Regions from separate parts of the Mucilaginibacter celer genome, predicted to be linked through region 3. Evidence: riboswitches for the same ligand, from Rfam matches in the RefSeq annotation. Region 3 holds a riboswitch; each other region holds the start of a gene.
What was found. Region 3 has a riboswitch for S-adenosylmethionine ahead of HYN43_RS29005 (TlpA family protein disulfide reductase). Riboswitches for the same ligand answer to the same signal wherever they lie in the genome.
Positions count from the first base shown of each region.

Region 1: it holds a riboswitch for S-adenosylmethionine, as region 3 does, so the genes downstream of both, HYN43_RS09505 (O-acetylhomoserine aminocarboxypropyltransferase/cysteine synthase family protein) here and HYN43_RS29005 (TlpA family protein disulfide reductase) in region 3, are expected to answer to the same signal.
Region 2: it holds a riboswitch for S-adenosylmethionine, as region 3 does, so the genes downstream of both, HYN43_RS16980 (transmembrane 220 family protein) here and HYN43_RS29005 (TlpA family protein disulfide reductase) in region 3, are expected to answer to the same signal.
Region 4: it holds a riboswitch for S-adenosylmethionine, as region 3 does, so the genes downstream of both, metH (methionine synthase) here and HYN43_RS29005 (TlpA family protein disulfide reductase) in region 3, are expected to answer to the same signal.

Region 1 covers NZ_CP032869.1:2,378,031-2,380,235, forward strand. The annotation lists gene HYN43_RS09500 (trans-sulfuration enzyme family protein) at 1-528, shown strand, start outside; SAM riboswitch class I at 742-852, shown strand; gene HYN43_RS09505 (O-acetylhomoserine aminocarboxypropyltransferase/cysteine synthase family protein) at 1,102-2,205, shown strand, end outside.
Region 2 covers NZ_CP032869.1:4,222,283-4,224,487, forward strand. The annotation lists SAM riboswitch class I at 319-434, shown strand; gene HYN43_RS16980 (transmembrane 220 family protein) at 764-1,171, shown strand; gene HYN43_RS16985 (transglutaminase-like domain-containing protein) at 1,179-2,027, opposite strand.
Region 3 covers NZ_CP032869.1:6,913,285-6,915,489, reverse strand. The annotation lists gene HYN43_RS29005 (TlpA family protein disulfide reductase) at 330-899, opposite strand; SAM riboswitch class I at 993-1,106, opposite strand; gene HYN43_RS29000 (DUF5995 family protein) at 1,323-2,123, shown strand.
Region 4 covers NZ_CP032869.1:5,542,194-5,544,398, forward strand. The annotation lists gene HYN43_RS22785 (Bax inhibitor-1/YccA family protein) at 1-717, shown strand, start outside; SAM riboswitch class I at 850-960, shown strand; gene metH (methionine synthase) at 1,159-2,205, shown strand, end outside.

The sequences.
Region 1 (2,205 bases), 2.6 Mb from region 3:
TTCGGCGGACATAGCGATTTGATGGGCGGTGCTTTAATTACTGCCGAAAAGAGCGATTGGTGGGCAAAAATTCGGCAGGTGCAGGAAATGGGTGGTGCTATCCCCTCGCCTATGGATTGCTATTATTTGGTGCGCAGTATTAAAACTTTGCCCTACCGTGTAAAGGGGCACGTACAGAACGCGCAGCTATTGGCCGAATATCTTGAACGGCATCCCAATGTAGAGAAAGTGATGTATCCTGGTCTGCCATCGCATCCGCAACATGAAATAGCTAAAGATCAGATGCTGGCTTTTGGCGGGATGCTATCTTTTATTATTAAAGGCGATGAAAACGATACGCATAACATCATCAATAAACTAAAACTGTTTATCAAAGCTACCAGCCTCGGCGGTGTAGAGAGCCTGATAGAACACCGCGCCACCGTTGAAGGGCCGGATACCAAAACACCGCGCAACCTGTTGAGGGTTTCGGTTGGTTTGGAGCATATTGATGATCTGATAGCCGATTTGGAGCAGGCTTTGGCTTAATAAGGCGAAAGGATAAAGGTAAAAGGCGAAAGGTAGAAGCATTTGAGGAGGTTAAAACACTCGTCTTAAAAAACCTTTTGCCTTTGACCTTTATCCTTTAACCTCCTTTCTGAAATAAAATTTGGTACATTACCCCATAACCCCTTATATTCGCAACATTATTTGGTAGCGATACCAAGGTCGATCATTACTCCGCACATAGTTTCGGGTTTTGATTTATAAAGAAGCGGCGAGAGATCAGGCTCAATGACCCGCTGGCAACCCTTCAATGTTGAAGAAGGTGCCAATTCCTGTCCCGGCAAATAACACCGGGGAATATAAATTTATAACCATGAAAAGTTTAATTAAATTTACGCAACGCAACACTTTTTACACCTTAAACGGTAACGTACAATATATTAGCTCTCCCGTTAGCTGTATTTGTATTTGTTGCTGCTGTTGATGCTTAGCACACGTCTCTTTTCCATCTCCGGAAAAGGGTGTGTATTGTTAAACCGGTTATTTCACAACCGGCTTTGTCAAAATCCATCTAACATTCAAAATCTAAATTAAACACATAAAAATCACAAAACTATGTCTGCCTTAAAATTCGAAACACTCCAATTACATGCCGGTCAGGAAGTTGATCCAACAACAGGTTCACGCGCGGTGCCGCTTTACCAAACAACTTCGTACGTATTTAACAGTGCCGAGCATGGCGCAAACCTGTTTGCCCTAAAAGAGTTTGGCAATATTTATACCCGGATCATGAACCCTACTACCGATGTGTTTGAAAAACGCATAGCGGCTTTAGAGGGCGGCGTTGCGGCTTTAGCCACCGCATCGGGCCAGGCGGCCCAGTTTATAGCGCTGAATAATATTTTACAGGCCGGCGATAACTTTGTTACATCTCCGTTTTTATATGGTGGTACCTACAACCAGTTTAAAGTAGCCTTTAAACGTTTAGGTATCGAAGTGCGTTTTGCCAAGGATGACACCGCCGAAAGCATTGAAGCGCTCATCAACGATAAAACCAAAGCCATTTATTTAGAAACCATAGGCAACCCGGGCTTTACCATTGCCGATTTTGAAAAAATAAGCGCGGTTGCCAAAAATCATGATCTGCCGTTAATAGTTGATAATACTTTTGGCGCAGGTGGCTACCTCTTCCGCCCTATTGAGCATGGTGCAAACGTGGTTGTTGAATCAACTACCAAATGGATTGGTGGGCATGGTACCAGTATAGGCGGAGCCATTATTGATGCCGGTAATTACAACTGGGGCAATGGTAAATTCCCGCAATTTACCGAACCATCCGAAGGTTATCACGGCCTCGTATTTAACGATGTATTTGGCATCGGTGGCCCTTTTGGAAATATTCAGTTTATTATTCGCGCCCGTGTGGAAGGTTTGAGGGACTTCGGTCCGTCGCAATCGCCGTTTAACGCGTGGTTGAATATACAGGGTTTGGAAACCCTTTCATTACGTGTTCAGCGCCATGTAGATAATGCTTTGCAATTGGCTAAATGGCTGGAGCAGCATCCACAGGTAGCTACTGTAAATTATCCGGGACTGGAATCGTCGCCATACCATGATCTGGCTAAAAAATACCTTAAAAATGGTTTCGGTGGTGTTTTATCATTCGAAATAAAAGGTGATAAACAACAGGCCAGCCAGTTGATCAACAACCTGAAACTG
Region 2 (2,205 bases), 2.7 Mb from region 3:
AATGTGAATGACGCTGAAACGAAAAATCCCTTTTTCAAATTAAGCAGTTTACAGAGTGCACCAGAGGTGCAAAAGCTTTGTAGCAACCGGGTAAGATTTTTTTTGTGTGCCAGAGGCACACAACTCTTCGCCAAAACTCCATCTTGTCTGCTTAATTTCAATTCAAAAGTCTCAATTTAAGAAGCCAGACCCATAAATTATCTCCCTCAAAATCAATCAAAAACAAATAAAATTTAAAATAAACTACTAAAACTATAGGAATTATATAACTTACTCTTATATTTGCATTGTCAATAACGACAGAACGTTCTTTGTATTGACTTATCAAGAAAGACTGAGGGAAAGGCCCATAGACGTCTTAGCAACCTGTGCATCAGCAAAATGCGTAAGGTGCTAATTCCTGCTCCTGTGCAAAACGAGGAGAGAGATAATTAATATCTGCCCCACAACCGATCTGATTAAGTGATCTTACAGTTTTCAAGTCGCGTGACCGAGAGGATAGGTGGGGGTCCGCATTACCCTATACGGCAGTTCGAATCTGCCCGCGACATCATTTTTTTTAACTGCTTTTTCCTTTTCCCGTTACCCGCTTCGGCCATTCCGTGCGTCAAGCCAGGTCTCAGCGTACAATATTCGTTTCTTCATATCGGCCGCTTAAAAACTATAATCCGCTTGGAACATTGAAAAACTTATTTATTATATTTAGCCGAGCTTAACCTGCATATAAGCCAATAAAAACCGGTTTAAACTATCAGCATCATTTATGAAGATCTTCAATATTGTTTGGGTTGTACTTTTTATCATTTTTGCAGGCCTTCAATACAACGATCCCGATCCCTATCTTTGGATTCCGATTTACCTGTATTGCGCATGGTTTTGTTACCTCGCTATCAAAAAAGAGTTTTACCCTATCGGCTACGCTGTTGGCATTGTTGTTTTTACAGGTTATGCTATTTATAAAATTTTCGACAGTAACGGATTGATCGACTGGCTTGAGTTTCATCACGCCGAAAGCCTGGTGCAAACCATGAAGGCCGAGAAACCCTGGGTTGAAGAAGCGCGGGAGTTTTTTGGTTTGCTGATCTGTGTTGCGGTACTGGCCACCAACTGGATATATGGGGTAAAGCAAGGCAAAAAAGTGGCTCCGGCAAAATCTGCAAAAAAACGCTGATTTATAGTTACAAATAAGTTATCCCCAAAAAACTGTCTTCCCGGTAATAAAACGGTTCGAAATAGTTTTCGGCCAGTTCGCAGTTTACCTCCATGTTGTTAAACATTACATCGCCAAAAATATTGGCTACGGCCGAGTCGGCAGCATCGAAGCCGGTAGCTATTTTAACAAAGCCGTTAAGCGGCACTAATCCGGTGGCATCAAACAATACCCATTTGCCATTTAAATAGGCCTCAAAGCAGGCATGAAAATCGGCGGGGTAAAGCTGGTATGCATAACCGGTAAAGTAACGTGCCGGTATAGTAAGCGCCCGGCACAGGGCAATACCCAGGTGTGCAAAATCGCGGCAAACGCCCGCCTGCTCCGTAACGGTATTAAATGCAGATGTTTGTGAATTGGTTGAACCGCTTAGATATTGAACGTTTTTATTAATCCAGTTAGTTAACGTAAGCACCTGCTGAAACGGATTTGAAATATGACCAAACATATTATGTGCCATGCGGTACAACTTATCCGATTCGCAATACCTGCTCGGATTAAGATACGGCAGCACAGCACTATCAAGTGCTGATACCTGTGTTTCGGTTATATAGCTAAAATCATTAATCTCATAACAATTATCAACCGTGGCCTGGTAAAAGGCGCTAAGGTTAGGGGTATATTCGGTAACGCCAAACTTAACCAGGCGCTTTTCGCCCTGTAAAGATTGAAAGGAGCTGTAATTTACATATGGCTCCAGCCAAAATTCTTCATTAATTATGGTTTGCTTAAATGTGTTGAGGGCATGAACGTTAAGTACCAATGTGCCCGCAGCCTGCACTATGTAATCCAACCGGCTAAACACATTAAATTTCATATGGCATGTTTTTATCGTTTTAATTGAAGCTGTATTTATGTGCATTTAGCTGTTAGGCGGCGGCTATAACATTGTTGTTTAATAATACTAAATTTTATTAAATTACAGTTCATTTATTGATAAATCGGCAATAAAACTATGATTTGTTAATAACATTTATTTATATTGCCTAACCTTT
Region 3 (2,205 bases):
GCTAACACAGGTTTGTTAAACCCTGCCCAAAAGCTTTGAAAACCGTAAAGATTTGATTGATTGTTGAGGCTGATAGTTGCGGTTAAGCTACTGAAGGCTTAGCGTTTATAGCCCGCTGATGAGGATCAACAGCAACAACGCATGCTTTGCATACTTAAAAAGGAGGTTGTGCAGGCAAACTGCAATGATGAATTTGAGGCAGGAACCAGGCCGCTTTGTGCTACGGTGGTAATGGTTTTGTTCATGACGATAGTATAATTATATATGCAGATAGATTAGTGTTTTGCAAATGGCGACCAGCACAGCCGGCCACCATAGTGTTTATAGTTTTAGTTTAATGATGCGGTTTTATTGTTCACCAGGGCATCAACAGCTTTAAGCATCGATGCAAATTCCTGCTTATCATATAGCCGGGTGAGGTACACTATTTTACCATCCCTATCTATAACCACGTTGCGGGTTACGCCGCTTTTTTTATTGGCAAAACGGCCAAAAATATCAGCACCGGGATCAAGTGCCAGCGGATAACTGATGTTCATTTGCTGGTGGAATCCTTTTACTTTTTCAAGCGGCTCATCGCGGTCAACACCTATCAGCACCAGGCCCTTATCTTTATAAGTCTGCCATATATCGCTTTCCAGGTGGGGCATTTCTTCGCGGCATACACTGCACCAGCTTGCGGTAAACTGCGGTATCACCACCTTGCCGCGCAGTTGCTTTAATGAGGTTTTAGTGCCGTCAGTAAGTGCCAGTTCAAAATCGGCAGGAGCTATATCGCCAACTTTAACTATATATCCCCTATCCACATCGGCAGGGTTTGCAGCTGTTTTTGTTTGGGCCGATGCAAACGCCGTGGCCACAACCAGCGAGAAAGTAAAAAGTAGATGTTTAATATTCATCGTTGTAAGTATTAACCTTAATATCTAATTATCAGGAAAAACGGAGAATAAAAGGAGAAGATGCACGGTATGTAAATCATGCGCTATTTACTTTTATTATCTTCTCTGCCATAAAACCGGCAGACAGGAATTAGCACCTTTATAACAATGGGCTTACAGGTTGCTAAGACATCACAGGGCCTTTCCCTCAGTCTTTCTTGATAATTAAAATATTAAAGAACCATTTGATGATGCAAATATAGATAAATAATCTACTATTTATATAGATATTATAGATTTAATTATATTTTTCTTTCAAATGACATTTAAATTACGTGGTGGGCTATTGCGGGTTTCATTATTTAAACGTTACAAGGCTTGCATCACATTTGTTATTCAACTATATTACAGCACATTAACCAACAATTAAAACCTACCTACCTTATGCAGGCAACAAGCATTGATGAAGTGATAACCGCTTTGCAAACTATTATTGATGATAGCAAAAAACGCGATAGCCGCCTCGGTTACTTCGCGGTTTTGTACTATAAGGTGACCGCCAGCGTACGCGACGGCATCAGGAACGGGCAGTTTCAGGATGGCCCACGGATGGAAAAACTGGATGTTATTTTCGCTAACCGCTACCTGGAAGCTTATACTTTGTGGCAGCAGGGTGCCGAACCTTCGGCCTGTTGGAAATTCGCGTTTGAAACAGCAAAACGCTCCTCACCTTTAATTTTACAGCATTTGTTATTGGGGATGAATGCCCACATCAACCTGGATCTTGGCGTAGCGGCCGTTGAAGTATCAGGAGATAAGCCCATGCAGGATCTGCATAATGATTTCAATATGATCAATACCATCATATCCTCATTAACCTACCAGGTGCTAAGCGAAATTGACAGGTCGTCACCCCTACTCTCCCTGCTTGGCCTGCACGCGGGTAACAGCAATTCGGTACTCATCCAATTCAGTATCGATAATGCCCGCGACGGTGCCTGGTGTTTTGCCGAAGAACTATACGCCAAGACAATAGCCGACAGACCAACCGAGATCAAAGCCCGCGACCAAAATGTTTTGGCCATAGGCAAAAGCCTCATTAACCAAACCGGCTTTTTAAGATTTACGGTTTGGCTCATCCATCTTTTTGAATGGAAAAACCCAGCTAAGGTGATTGAATTACTACAGGAAGATCAGAAGAAATATTTTAGTGTGGATGATAAAATGGAGGTGAAGGCGGGGTAGAGTAACGCCACAATCGGAGATTTTTTTTAATTCCCTCCTTGGGGAGTGGCGCGAGGGATTGTGTAGTGGCAGGGAGGGGTTT
Region 4 (2,205 bases), 1.4 Mb from region 3:
TCAAAATACAACTACGATAACATTATCGAAGTTCAGGATCAATCAGAAGTTGATTCACGTAGGTTTATGGCCGGCGTTTTCAGCTGGATGGGCGTGGCGCTTGGTGTTTCGGCAATCACGGTATACCTGTTTTTAAACATGGGCCTGATTAGCCTTATCGTTGCACCAACAGGCGGCTTAACAGGTTTCGGTTTGTTCGCCATTTTTTCGCCGCTTGCATTTTCGCTGGTGATGCAGTTTGGTTACAACCGCATATCTTACCCAATTTTGGTATTGCTTTTTGTGGCTTACGCTACGCTGATCGGTATTAGCTTAAGCCTCATATTTCTGGTTTATACATCAGCTTCAATATTAGGCGTTTTCATTACAGCAGCAGTAACTTTTGGTATTATGGCTGTTGCCGGTTATAACACTAATATGGATTTAACCCGTTTCGGCTCGATCATGTATATCCTGTTTGTCGGCATATTCGTAGCTTCATTAGCTAACTTCTTTATGCACAGCGAGCAAATGAGCTACATCATCAGCTACATTGGCATAGCGGTATTTACCGGCTTAACTGCCTACTACATGCAAATGCTTAAACGCATTGGCGCAGGTATTGAGTACGGAGATGCAAGCTCTAAAAAACTGGCGCTGATGGGTGCATTAACATTGTACATCACCCTAATCAACCTGTTTTTCATGATCCTCCGTGTATTCGGCAGAAGAAGATAATTTCGCAAAGAAACCCAATCAAAAGCTGCCTCCAAAAAAGGCGGCTTTTTTTGTTTAACAATGTGGCTTAGCTATGATACAAGCCCGGTGTTATACACTTGCAAATGACAACTTTATTGCGCAACTTTGCGGTGCTTATGGAGAAAGACGGAGGGATTAGACCCTGCGATGTCTTAGCAACCTGTGGCTTTCACAAGGTGCTACATTCTACCAGGCAGCAATTTGCGCCCGGACAGATAAGCGAAAGTCATGATAACACCCGACTTTTCGAGATAAGCTTTTTATTTATTAGTGATTAGAGTGATTTTTTTGATTACACTGATTTGATACACATTGGCCGACTATTTCCGTAACCAGATAATAGTTCCCTGTCCATAAATCAATCATCTAAATCAAAAAAACCAGTGAAATCATCAATAAAAAAATCGGTGAAATCAAAAAATGGACATTAGAAAAGAATTACAGAAGCGCATCCTGGTGATTGACGGAGCAATGGGTACCATGATCCAAAGGTACCAGCTCACGGAGAAGGATTTTCGTGGCGAGCGTTTCCGCGATCATGGTACAGATTTGCAGGGTAACAACGACCTGCTTAACATTACACGCCCCGATGTAATTAAGGCTATCCATGCCGAATACCTGGATGCCGGAGCTGATATCATCGAAACCAATACTTTCAGCACACAGGTAATTTCGCTTGCTGATTATAAGCTGGAAGAACTTGCCTACGAACTAAGCTACGAAGGCGCGCGCATTGCCCGCGAAGTAGCCGACGAATATACCCAACGCAACCCCGATAAACCACGCTTTGTTGCCGGTGCTATCGGCCCTACAAACCGTACAGCCTCTTTATCGCCCGATGTTAACGATCCGGGATATCGTGCAGTTACCTTTGATGATTTGGCTGATGCTTATTATGACCAGGTTAGGGGTTTGGTTGACGGTGGTTCACACCTGCTATTGGTTGAAACCATATTTGATACGCTGAATGCCAAAGCGGCACTCTTCGCTATTAAACGTTACGAAGATGAATGCAAAGCTGCCGGTAAAGATTTTCCTGCTTTCAGGGATTCGGGCGGCATCATGATCTCGGGTACCATTACCGATGCTTCGGGCCGTACCCTTTCGGGGCAAACGGTTGAGGCTTTCTGGAACTCGATAAGCCATGCCAACCTGCTTTCGGTAGGTTTAAACTGTGCTTTGGGTGCACGTGAAATGCGCCCCCACTTAGCCGAGCTTTCTGAAAAAGCAGGCGTATATATTTCGGCCTATCCAAACGCGGGTTTACCAAACGAGTTTGGCCAATACGACGAAACCCCGCACGAAACCGCCCACCAGGTTGATGATTTTATTAAAGCCGGACTGGTAAACATAGTTGGCGGCTGCTGCGGCACCACGCCCGATCACATTAAATGTATTGCCGATAAAGCGGCTGCATTCCCTCCCCGCCCTATCCCGCAAATTGAGCCGGATATGCGCCTGAGCGGT